4 regions of the Oceanobacillus phoenicis genome follow, and region 2 is predicted to be linked to each of the others. Evidence: predicted binding sites of a transcription regulator. Region 2 holds the regulator's gene; each other region holds the start of a gene.
The links. Region 2 encodes Rex, which represses fermentation and respiration genes when NADH is low (regulators of the CRP and FNR family bind a similar motif). Its sites were predicted from a motif close to TTGTGAAATATTTCACAA; they were not measured.

Region 1 (3,220 bases), 3.6 Mb from region 2:
GCAAGTGTTTGGTTCAATTATTGCAGGAACAATAAGTGAAGCGATGGGCTACCCATTCTTGTTTATTTTCTCTGCTCTAATAGGCTATTTAACCATCTTTATATGGCCGAAAACAAAGAATAAACTAGAAGCTGAGCCATTGCGTGGCTCACAGTGATGATCCATGAACTGACTGAAATGAAATTAGTTAATGATTTAATGACATTCAATGAAGAACCATATATGATTGATATATTGGAGGACGGAGGATATATACGTTTTTTATAAAAACCATTTTTCTAACGGCCATAAAGAGGTGGGGATTTAATGAATAAAGAAGTTGTTGGCAAATGTAAGGTATGTGGGGACAACGTTTATTGTTCAGGTGGTTTTTTAGAAGGAGTTGTACAAGAAAATAAAACACTCTTATGTTTGTCTTGCGCAGGAAGGGATAAAAAGGATTGACACTCTAAGTGACTGTCAATCCTTTTTTTCTTTACTTCGAAATAGGTTCAAGAGGTCCAAATAATTCCATGTGAATATCTTTATCGGAAACATCCATATTTTGCAGGTCATTGTTTATAGCACTCATGAATGGCTTAGGTCCGCACAAATAAAAAGCAGCATCTTTTGTAGGAATTACCTTTTTTAACCAATCATAATCGATATATCCTTGTTTATCTCCATCAGTGATATTTGTAGGTTTACTAAATACAACATATTGCTTCACTTGATCATAAGAATTTGCTATTTCAGATACACTTGATCGCATTGCTTGATGATCAATAGATTTGGAAGCATGAATGAATATAACACTCCGACTAGGCTGAAGTTCTACAACGGACTCTAGCATGCTGATAATCGGAGTTAAACCAACGCCACCACTAATCAAAACGAGAGGACGTTGGTCACGTACATCTAAAATAAAATCACCAGCAGGTGCACTAATTGGCAAAACAGACCCTTCCTCCACGGAATCGTGTAGATAATTTGATACAATACCAACCGGGTTTTTTGAAGCTTCTCGTTTTACACTAATACGATAAAAATCTTTTCCTGAAGCAGTTGATAAGCTATATTGTCGTAAATGTTCATATGGTTCATTTTCTATTTGCGCTTTGATTGTAATGTATTGCCCGGGTTTGTAGGTAGGGATTGGTAAATCATCAACTGGCTTTAAATAAAAGGAAGTAATGTCTGTACTTTCTTTCACTTTTTTAATAACGGTAAAATTACGAAAACCGGTCCAACCACCGACCTGGTTTTCTTTTTCGTTGTACATCTCTTTTTCTACTGATATAAAGATATCCGCAATAACAAAGTAAGCTTTTTTCCAGGCTCCTATGATTTCGTCGGTAGCTGCATCTCCTAATACGTCCTTAATCGCTATTAGTAAGTATTTACCAACAATCGGATATTGTTCTGGTTTAATATTTAAACTTGTATGTTTATGTGCAATTTGTTTGACATATGGTAATATCTCTTCCAATTTCTCAATATTAGCCGCAGCAGCATATACTGTATTTGCTAATGCTTTAGATTGAGCTCCTTTACGTTGATTTGTTTGATTAAAAACATTACGTAGTTCTGGATTATTTTCTAAAAGTATTTTATAAAAATGTTTTGTAATGGATTCTCCATGTTCTCTCAATACTGGCACAGTGGCTTTAATAATTTCTGTCGTTTTTTTGTCTAAAAGTAAGGTTGTGTTTGACATGAAATCACTCCTAATAAAAGATGTATTTTCTATACATCTTTTATTTTATATGTTTAAATTGCTATTACAATAAGTTAAAATCAACTTTGTGTTACAATAATGTGAAAGATTTGACAAGTGGGTGTGTAAGATGAACTTAAAGAAATATACGGACTATGCATTGCGTGTATTAATTTTTACTGGTTTAAAATCGGATCAAGAGCTTGCGAATATTAAGGAAATAGCCGAGGTTTACCAAATATCACAAGAACATCTGAGGAAGGTTGTACATGAATTAACGAAAAAAGAATTAGTTGTCACGATTCGCGGGAGAAATGGTGGGATAAAGCTAGCAAAACCAGCTTCAGAGATTAATATAGGTCTTTTAATCAGACAGTTAGAGAATGATTTTGTTTTATTAGAGTGCTTCGATAAAGGGACGAACCATTGTGTTATTTCTCCTGGATGTACACTCAAACATGTGATTAATAAAGCATTGGTAGCTTTCTTTAAAGTTTTAGAAGAATATACACTAGAAGATTTAATTAAGAATGAAGAAGAATTGCTAGCACTAATGGGAATGGAAAGGAATAATTGATGAAGGTGGAGAATAAAATGACGATTGTCTTACAAAGAATTTATGAAAACTCTGAATCCAATGGATATAGAGTTTTAGTGGATCGAGTATGGCCTAGAGGAATTTCAAAATCGACCGCTAATTTAGACGACTGGGCGAAAGATATTACCCCTAGTCCAACTCTAAGAAAATGGTTTAATCATGAACCGGAAAAATTTAATCAATTCAAAAAGGAATATAAAAAAGAACTACTTGAAGATCAAATAAAGATAAATAAATTATTAGAGTTAAAAGAAATTCTAGAAAATCAAAATCTGATTTTGCTTTATGCAGCAAAAGATAAAAAACATAATCATGTTTTGGTTTTAAAAGAGGTTTTGGAGAATTATAAGTATTAAACCGGAACTTTCTCAGCCAATAGAGGGCGAGAACCAACTATATTAGCTGAAAAAGGATTTGGCTGGCTTTTTAAGAATGATTAAGTAATAGTATTTTATTTATTTCTCACTGTTAATAAATAATATCCATTAACTAAGAGTAATCCGATAGTCATAAGGAAAATAGAAAAAATCTGACTTTCATTAAAAATGGAATACACAGTTGCTAAAAATATAGCAAAGACTAGCAAGAAGTTTAGTAAGCTATGTGATTGGTATAATCCATCTAAAATAACTTGCTTCTCTCCGTCATCAGTCATATCAAGAACTGATTGAGTATAATCAGTATTTATTTCTCTATTTGGGTATGTCTGCTTCATAATATGTGTCATATAGAATGATAAAACGAGTGAAACGATGATCAATATAATAGCAATAGTTGTTAGGAAGACATTTTTAGTGCTGATAATACTTAAGCTAAGTGCCAGGACGGATAAAATAAAACTAATATTGGTATATAGCGAATAATCCGCAAATAATTTATATTTTTTGTCTTCTATTTCATCCTCTTCATCTCCACTAAATTGTTGT
Region 2 (3,220 bases):
CAATATATGTAGCAATCAAATATTGAAAAATAATACTGCATTTTCTTTTCATTTAATAGCTTGTTCTGATTATAATAACTATATATGCATATGTTAAACTATAGTAATTAGTACAGTACATGATAAAGGAGCGTTTTATTTGAGTCGTAGATATTGGTATGTCATTCTTACATATATTATTATGCAGTTTTCAGGGTTGCTTTTTTCACCAATTTTAACAGTGGTTTTCGGATTATCTATCACTGATGCAACTATTTATTGGTCGATATTCTCCTTTGGCCTAGCGGTGGTTGTTACGCTATTCTTTCTAAAACCAGATATGCAAATGCGAAACGACAACGCTGCAGGAATTGAAAGCATAATCCTGTGGTCCATCCTCGGTGTGTTTATGGCTTTATTCGCGCAAGGTATTGCTGCCCAAATTGAAATAGCCATAGGGATTGACCCTGGTTCAGAGAACACCCAACAAATTATGGATATTACTCGAGCAGCACCCATCTTTATGATCGTACCGGCTATTTTTGCACCAATATTAGAAGAAATTATCTTCCGCAAAATTATATTCGGTGAGCTTTATAAGCGAATGAATTTCTTTTTCGCTGGGTTACTCTCTGCTGTTATATTCGGGTTTATTCATTTAGATCCAACGCATATTCTCATTTATGCATCCATGGGATTTGTATTTGCATTTCTTTATGTGAAAACAAAACGAATTATCGTTCCTATAATCGTACATGCAGGGATGAACTCCTTTGTTTTATTAATGCAATATAATATTGATCCTGAGGAGCTGCAGCGAATGTTAGATGAGATGCAAATGATATTCTTTGGAGGTTAATCCATGAAACATCCTTATTTAACAAGAGCAATTCTATACTTTCTCGTTGGAATTGCTTTTATATATTTCGGGGTTCAAAGTAAGGACAGCACGGTTTGGAATACTGTTACATTAATTTTTGCAGCTGTTTCTGCATTATGCTTCTTTGTTTCCTTCAAGATGTTCGGTTATCACAATAAAATAAGAAAAAAGAAAAAGTAGACTGTTAATTGCAGTCTACTTTTTCTTTAATTCTTTTCTAAAAACTTCGGATTTTGACAACCGCTTACATAATAATCGATTTAAAATAGTGAATTAATTACTGTAATGAATAGTGTTTAAGAAAATATACAAGTGATTGAAGTTCGATCGCTAAATCAATGTGATGTACACGAATATGGCTTGGTACTGTAATTCTTGCTGGTGTAAAATTTAGTATTCCACTAACACCATGTTCGACCAGTTGATTTGCAATTGCATCTGCTTCATCTGCAGGTATCGTTAGAATCGCAACCTCTGTGTCCTTTAATCTTTCCCCTAGTTCGTCAATATGATAGACTGGAACTCCTCCGATATCGGTGCCTACCTTTTTCTCATCAGCATCAAATGCAATGGTAATACGGATGTTATTGTTTTTCATAAAATTATAATGTAAGAAAGCTGTACCTAAATTTCCAACACCTATTAATGCTACCTCTGTTATTTCGTGTTGATCTAATGTACTTTTAAAAAAACCTAGTAAGTATTCGACATTGTATCCGTATCCTTTTTTACCTAGTGCACCGAAGTAAGAGAAATCTCTACGAATGGTTGCGGAATCTACTTTAACCGCTTCACTTAATTCTTTTGATGAAACACGCTTTTTTCCTTGTTGATTTAAGTTATTAATGAAACGATAATATAATGGCAAGCGTTTTGCAGTTGCTTGCGGAATCTTGTTTTGTTCCATACGACCTTCCTCTTTTCAATGCTTAGAATAATTATCATACTATATTTATTTTAACAGATTATTCCTTAGAAGTCGTGACATTTTTCACAATAATATTGTCGCTTCTATGGCGATAAGCTAAACTAGTATTATGAGGTGACAATGAAATGATACTGATGCAATTAAACGGAATATCAAAATCTTTTGGCGCAGAAGAGATTTTGTCTAATATAAAAGTAGAAATAAAGGACCAAGATCGAATAGCCATCGTTGGAAGAAATGGTGCAGGAAAATCGACACTACTAAAAATAATGGCAAATGAACTCTCTCATGACGAAGGAGAATTTTTCAAACCGAAAGATCTTACCTATGGTTACCTATCACAACATATGAAGTTAGAATCAGGTAAAACAATATGGGATGAGATGGCGGATGTATTTTCCCATTTACAACAGATGGAGAAAAAGTTACGTGAATTAGAAACAAAAATGGCAGATCCTACTGCAATAGATGAAGCTAGTTACCAAGCAATTTTAAAAGAATATGATAACTTACAAGTTCGCTATCAAACAAATGGTGGTTATACGTATGAATCGGATATAAAATCGGTACTTACTGGACTCTCATTTGGTGATTACGATTATGGAACACCGATTAACGAATTAAGTGGCGGACAAAAAACAAGACTTGCTCTTGGTAAATTATTACTACAAAAACCTCAACTACTCATCCTCGATGAGCCTACAAACCATCTGGACATTGATACACTAACATGGTTAGAAGGTTATCTTGTAAATTATCCTGGTGCTATTGTGATTGTTTCCCACGACCGTTATTTTCTTGATAGAACCGTTTCGATCGTTTATGAAATTTCTAGACATCATTCTAGAAAATACCACGGTACCTACAGTAAATACTTGGAACAAAAAGCACTTGATTACGAACAAGAAATGAAAGAATATGAAAAACAACAAACGGATATTAAACGAATGGAAGAATTCATTCAAAAGAATATCGTCCGTGCTTCCACTACAAAACGAGCACAAAGTAGACGGAAACAATTAGAAAAAATCGATAGAATGGATCGTCCAATGGGTGATGAATCATCCGCTTCGATGTCATTTCAAATTAATCGTCGTAGTGGAAATGACGTGTTAAAAATCTCTAATTTAGGCTTCCGTTATGAAGAGCAACAAGAACCTACATTCCGTCATGTTAATCTCCATGCAAATCGTGGAGAACGAATCGCATTAGTAGGTCCAAACGGGATCGGAAAAACAACGTTACTAAAGACCATTGTGGAAAAAGAATCTCCCTTTGAAGGAGACATTCAATTAGGAACGAATGTACAAGTTGGTTACTATGATCAGGAGCAAACCGAACTCCATTCGAATAAAACCGTACTTCAAGAATTATGGGACGAGTATCCTTTAGTAAACGAAAAAGATATTCGTACGATTCTAGGTAATTTCTTA
Region 3 (3,220 bases), 1.7 Mb from region 2:
TCCTTAACCAGTTTCCACGTATCTTGTTGATCCTTTTCGGCGTTGGAAGAGAGTTGAATTCCTTCTTCATCACAAATATAAACACGAAAAGCGAATTCCTTACATGCCTTACCTACATTTAATATAAATTCGTCATAGTTATCAGTTAATGTTGATTGTGCTAAAATACTAGTAAATGTCGCGTGAATTTTTTCAAGAAGTTCCAGTTGCGCTTTACCCTTTTTTCGTTCATATGTAACGAATTGCCTAAAACTATCTTGAATGATTGATTTACAGCTATCAACATCTACAAAATCTTTCTGAGGATGAATTAAGTACCTACCCTGATAATATTGTCCGCCACTTCTCCATGCATAATTAAATTGATTATAGTTGTTAATTCCTTTAAATAAGAGCGATGCACCAATTTTACGTGACAACATGGAAATCGCATGATACACATCTTTGTATAAATGAGGTAATAAATCATCCTTTAGAAAACTAGTATCTACTTTTAATACATTTGGATGTAATGTAGCTAGTTGGTCAAGGATACCATTGGGATTTTCAAGTTGAATACTGACTTTTACACCTAATGTTTTTAAATATTTCATTAGATTAGATAGTTGATCCATATCTTTTGGAAATGCAGTATCTTTCACTTCTAGTATTATTTCATTTAATTTTAATCCTTTTGATTGATATTCTTCAAGTATTGCAAGTAACTGTTCACCATTATTACGAACTAGTAAATCAGCGTCATAATAAAAAGATACTAAACTATTATTTTTCTTTTCCAGTTTATTCTCTATCGCTTTGCGTTGAAGATACGTATTTACTTCTATACGAAATTCATCTGGAATGGATACATCATCAAAAAACCAATCCATACGTTGTAACTTTCCATTCTTATTTTGAAAATAAGCAATCACTTCATATCCAATAATCATTTGCGTATCTGCACTGACGATCGGCTTATAATAAGGAAGTAATTGGTCCATATCTAACATTACATCTAACGGATCCATATCTAATCCCCCTTTCGGCTATTATATCACAGCAAACAATTACCTCACTTCCTTTTTATTTAAAAAAGATGTCAAGCATTCTGTTACAACTTTTTTTGTTATCCATATAAATTCCACATATTCATGAACATTTTGTGAAGCATTTCTCAAACTCTTGTTATTTTAGTTTACGAGTATTAAGATTGTCTCTGACATGTTAACTTGATAGGATTTTACAAACTATCCATAAACATACCGATGAAAGGGGTATCTACATGAAGAAAAAGTGGGCCTATATAATGTTATTAACAGCAACAGCTTTGTTCTTAGCGGGTTGTGAACCATTACTCGTACTTGATCCTAAGGGGCCACAAGCAGCAACGACCGCAAATGTTATATGGATTTCAATTATAACAATGGCAGTAATTGTAATTGTTGTAATAGCAATGCTAGCAGTTGTTTTGTTTAAGTATAGAGCTTCAAAACAAAGTGACGATTATGAGCCACCACACATAGAAGGAAGTCCTATTGTAGAAGGAATTATTGTAGGGGTTCCAGTATTAATTGTAACATTCTTAGCAGTTGTTTCTGTTATTTCTACGTATCAAGTAGAATCTGTACCTGAAGGGTATGAAGATGAAGAGCCTTTAGTTATTTATGCATCGTCTTCTAACTGGAAATGGCACTTTAGTTATCCAGAACAAGATATTGAAACTGTAAACTATGTATTTATACCACAGGATAGAAATGTTGAATTTAGATTATATTCTCATAGTACAATCTCTAGTTTCTGGGTTCCTCAACTAGCTGGTCAGAAATATGCAATGGCTGACATGGTAAATACATTGAACGTAGTTGCAGATCACCCAGGCGATTTTGTAGGAAGAAACTCTAACTTTAATGGTGAAGGTTTTGCAGAAAATATGTTTAATGTAACCGTTATGCCTCATGACGAATTTGACACTTGGATAGAGGAAATTCATGCTACAGCAGATCCTCTTACAGAAGATAAGTTTGAAGAGTTACTAGAACCAGGTCATCTTGGTCAAATGACATTCACAGGAACACATCAAGAATTCAAACCTGCTCCTGAAGGTGAGAATAGTCCTCATAATCATGGACCATCTGAGTCTGAAGATGAAGGGCACGATCACCACTAATTTTTAAGATTCATGCAACAAGAGCATCGAAAGGAGATTCATAAAATATGAATATATTAGAAAGATTTGCCATTCCTCCGCATGACGATCCGATGCTTTATGCATCCTTAGTTGCCATTGCACTTGTTTCTATTGCGGTTGTTGTAGGCATTACCTACTTCAAAAAATGGGGATACCTTTGGAATGAATGGTTGACTACCGTTGACCATAAACGTATCGGAATTATGTATATAATTTCAGCACTTCTCATGCTTTTCCGCGGTGGTGCTGATGGAGTTATGATGCGTCTACAAACTTCAGTACCTGACAACAGTTTCTTAGATGCACAGCATTATAATGAAGTATTTACCACCCATGGTGTGGTTATGATTTTCTTCATGGCCATGGCATTTATTATAGGTTTAATGAACTATGTTATTCCATTGCAAATTGGTGCGCGAGATGTTGCATTCCCTCGCTTAAACGCACTAAGTTTCTGGCTATATTTTGCTGGTGCAATGTTGTTCAATATTTCCTTCGTTGTTGGAGGATCACCAGATGCTGGTTGGACCAACTATTATCCTCTAGCAGGACCAGAATTTAGTGAACATGTTGGTGTTAACTACTACAACTGGGCATTACAGATATCCGGTATTGGTACACTGATGACTGGTATTAACTTTGTAGTCACGATAATGAAAATGCGTGCACCAGGTATGAAATTGATGAAAATGCCAATGTTCACTTGGTCCGCTTTAATTACAAATATTATTATTGTATTTGCATTCCCTGTATTAACAATCGCCCTATTAATGGGTACTCTTGACCGTCAGTTCTTTACGAATTTCTTTACAACATCCGACGGCGGTATGGATATGATGTGGGCAAACTTATTCTGGATATGGGGACATCCGGAAGTATATATCTTGATATTACCTGCATTTGGTATTTACAGTCAGATTATCTCGACATTCTCACAAAGAAACCTATATGGTTATAAATCGATGGTAGCTTCCATGGTTATTATCTCACTATTATCCTTTGTTGTTTGGGTTCACCACTTCTTTACAATGGGTCAAGGTGCACTTACAAACA
Region 4 (3,220 bases), 3.0 Mb from region 2:
AAGTCACCAGGAAGTAATACTGCTTTTTGACCAGCATCTTCAATCAGCTCTTTTACTTCTAATGCGTCTGGTTCTTCTACAGGGAGGTAGTTAATCGCAACATCTGCTCCTTCCCGAGCATAAGCGATAGCGGCAGCTCTTCCAATACCAGAGTCACCGCCTGTAATTAATGCTTTTCTCCCCTTTAGTTGTCCCGATCCTTTATAAGTTTTTTCCCCGCAATCAGGAATAGGTGTCATTTCTCTTTGAATACCTGGTTGTTCTTGAAATTGTTTTGGAAAGTCTTCATTTGTATATTTCGTTCTTGGATTTTGTGGCATATGGATTGCATCCTTTCTTGAATTTGTACGTATAGGTTATTTTCCCATGTATACCAGAAAATTAAACATCTATCACAAAAAAGGCCTATCCAATACCTTATGATTACATCCGTACTATTTTTAAACATGTATGGCTTGCATTGCTGGTTCGTAAATTCCCTGAAGTGTCTGAACGCTATGGTTAAATTTCTTCTGTTCTTCTTCATTCATTGGAACTTCTATTATTTCACAAACACCGTTTCTGTTAATAATCGTTGGAACCCCAATACATACATTGTTTACATGATACTCGCCTTGAAGAAAAGTGCTAGTGGTTAAAATGCTATGTTCATCTTTTAAGATTGCTTCCGTTACACGGACGAGACTCATCGCAATGCCATAAAAGGTAGCTCCTTTTTTCTGAATGATGCGGTATGCAGCATCTCGAACATTAATAAAGATGTCATCTAAGTCTTCTTTTTTATATGATTCACTTCGTTTAAGATACGTAAGAAGCGGTACCGTTCCTATAGTCGCTGTGCTCCACAATGGGAGTTCCGTATCTCCGTGCTCACCGATAATGTAAGCATGAATATTTTTTGGTGATAGATGGAAGTATTCTCCTAATTCATAGCGCAGCCTTGCTGTGTCAAGTGTAGTCCCACTTCCAATCACACGATGAGGAGGTAGCCCACTAAATGTTATGACTGCCTGGGTTAAGACATCGACGGGATTTGTAGCAATTAGAAAAATACCATTGAATCCGCTATTCATCACATCAGCAACAATTTCTTTAAAGATGTTCATGTTTTTTTCTACAAGGTCTAGGCGAGTTTCCCTAGGCTTTTGGTTCGCTCCAGCGCAGATACAAACGATATCGGCTTCCCTACAATCTTCGTACTCTCCTAACCATACATTGGTTAATGATGGGGCAAAGGCTTTTCCGTGATTTAAATCCATTACATCACCTAATGCTTTATCTGCATCTAAATCAATAATTGCTAATTCTTCCGTCACGCCTTGATTCATCAATGCAAATGCATAACTAATACCAACCGATCCACCACCTATGAGTACCACACGATTCACTGCTTGTTGATTTGTTTTCATCCACATCACACCCTTATCGTTTAGAATATGAAATATCTTCCATATTTATATTGTGAATCATTTCACAAATACTGTCAATATAAATTCTGAAATTTAAAAAATCATTTTGGTGTTCTACAATTGAAGCGCAGATATTTCTGTTATTATGCAATGACAGTACAGTTATTCGAGATAACTATTATTATAAGGAGCTAAGTTGATGCGAATTAATAATTTCACATAGTTAATAGAGAACATTTTTAAAAACCAAAACGAAGCCTGAATATCGGAAAAAGTAGTAAATAGCCCATCACGGAACAGCCATTATCCCGAGCCCCGACCCGTCCCAGCAAACATTTGCCGTAACATGTGCGGTAAACTCTTTATAAAATTCTACCTGGTCTTTTTCGGAGCGGAAAACGAGATAAGCTTTCATTACAATTTAGATTTATATATATTATAATTTAAACTAATTCATATTTATTTTACGCTTATAACTTATATACGATTCTTTTGTTAAGTTTTTGTAAACTAACTTTTTTGTAAGAAGTATATATGTTACTATCATTATTGAGTTTCGATAACGAATTTCGATATCGAAACTCACACACTATTGGAGGTATCATTTTGGAGGATAGAGTATTACGAAAGCTGTTTCTGGGGTTTATACACATTCATATATTACACCATGCGAATGAACACCCGGTTTTTGGGTTATGGATGTTAGAAGAATTAAGAGAGCATGGATATAGTATAAGTGCGGGAACACTTTATCCTATTCTACATTCGATGGAAAAAGACGGACTACTTTTAAAAGAGGATCGGAACGTCGAAGGAAAGATTAGAAAATATTACACAGCAACAGATAAGGGAGTAGTAATTTTACAAGAGGCAAGAGAAAAAGCATATGAACTCTTTAAAGAAATCAAAGACTAACGAAAAGGAGTATATCATATATGGGTTATAAGCAGAGTGAAAAATCCTCATTCAAAGCGTTGTTGGAAATACTATTCATTTCCACTCGTTTAGGACTAACCTCTTTTGGTGGGCCAATAGCACACCTCGGTTATTTTCATGAAGAGTATGTGAGAAGAAGGAAGTGGATGGATGAAAAAAGTTACGCCGATCTTGTTGCGTTAGCGCAGTTTTTACCAGGTCCAGCTAGTAGTCAGGTGGGGATTGGAATAGGTGTAATGCGCGCAGGTACCTTAGGCGGGATAGTATCTTTCATCGGATTCACGTTACCATCGGTGATTGCGTTAGTCATTTTTGCTTTGTTGATGCAAAGTTTTAATGTAGGTGAACTCGGATGGATACACGGATTAAAATTAGTTGCGGTTGCGATTGTAGCGCATGCAATAATTGGAATGGCTTCAAAGTTAACACCGGATCTGCAACGAAAGACAATTGCATTAGTTGCTTTGGTCATCACGCTTTTATGGCAAACGGTCTACTCACAAGTCGTTGTTATTCTGATTGCAGCAATGGTTGGTTATGTTATATATAAAACTTATAGCAATGATGTAAAAGAATCAAATACTCAGGTAAAAATATTAACGAATAAGTTTGGATTTATTTGCTTGTCATTGTTTTTTGGTTTGTTATTACTCCTTCCAATTCTAAGAGAGATCACGACATCTCATTGGGTGGCTATGTTTGATAGTTTTTATCGATCAGGTTCGCTTGTTTTTGGTGGTGGACATGTTGTACTTCCGCTATTGGAAAGGGAATTCGTACCTACCGGATGGGTGAGTGAAGAAGCGTTCTTAGCGGGTTATGGTGCTGCTCAGGCTGTGCCTGGACCGTTATTTACATTTGCTGCGTATCTTGGC

Region 1: the regulator Rex is predicted to act here: its motif matches at 1,796-1,813, upstream of nsrR (nitric oxide-sensing transcriptional repressor NsrR).
Region 3: the regulator Rex is predicted to act here: its motif matches at 1,140-1,157, upstream of qoxA (cytochrome aa3 quinol oxidase subunit II).
Region 4: the regulator Rex is predicted to act here: its motif matches at 1,460-1,477, upstream of ABC346_RS05255 (L-lactate dehydrogenase).

The regions. Positions count from the first base shown of each region.
Region 1 covers NZ_JBDFME010000001.1:381,804-385,023, reverse strand. The annotation lists gene ABC346_RS02055 (MFS transporter) at 1-157, shown strand, start outside; gene ABC346_RS02050 (hypothetical protein) at 307-444, shown strand; gene hmpA (NO-inducible flavohemoprotein) at 476-1,696, opposite strand; gene nsrR (nitric oxide-sensing transcriptional repressor NsrR) at 1,827-2,273, shown strand; gene ABC346_RS02035 (DUF488 domain-containing protein) at 2,291-2,650, shown strand; gene ABC346_RS02030 (DUF3169 family protein) at 2,746-3,220, opposite strand, start outside.
Region 2 covers NZ_JBDFME010000001.1:3,938,907-3,942,126, forward strand. The annotation lists gene ABC346_RS19690 (CPBP family intramembrane glutamic endopeptidase) at 140-838, shown strand; gene ABC346_RS19695 (YdiK family protein) at 842-1,039, shown strand; gene ABC346_RS19700 (redox-sensing transcriptional repressor Rex) at 1,137-1,766, opposite strand; gene ABC346_RS19705 (ABC-F family ATP-binding cassette domain-containing protein) at 1,913-3,220, shown strand, end outside.
Region 3 covers NZ_JBDFME010000001.1:2,239,216-2,242,435, reverse strand. The annotation lists gene ABC346_RS11100 (EAL domain-containing protein) at 1-1,007, opposite strand, end outside; gene qoxA (cytochrome aa3 quinol oxidase subunit II) at 1,262-2,146, shown strand; gene qoxB (cytochrome aa3 quinol oxidase subunit I) at 2,194-3,220, shown strand, end outside.
Region 4 covers NZ_JBDFME010000001.1:970,396-973,615, forward strand. The annotation lists gene ABC346_RS05250 (SDR family oxidoreductase) at 1-320, opposite strand, end outside; gene ABC346_RS05255 (L-lactate dehydrogenase) at 441-1,409, opposite strand; gene ABC346_RS05260 (PadR family transcriptional regulator) at 2,016-2,324, shown strand; gene ABC346_RS05265 (chromate transporter) at 2,345-3,220, shown strand, end outside.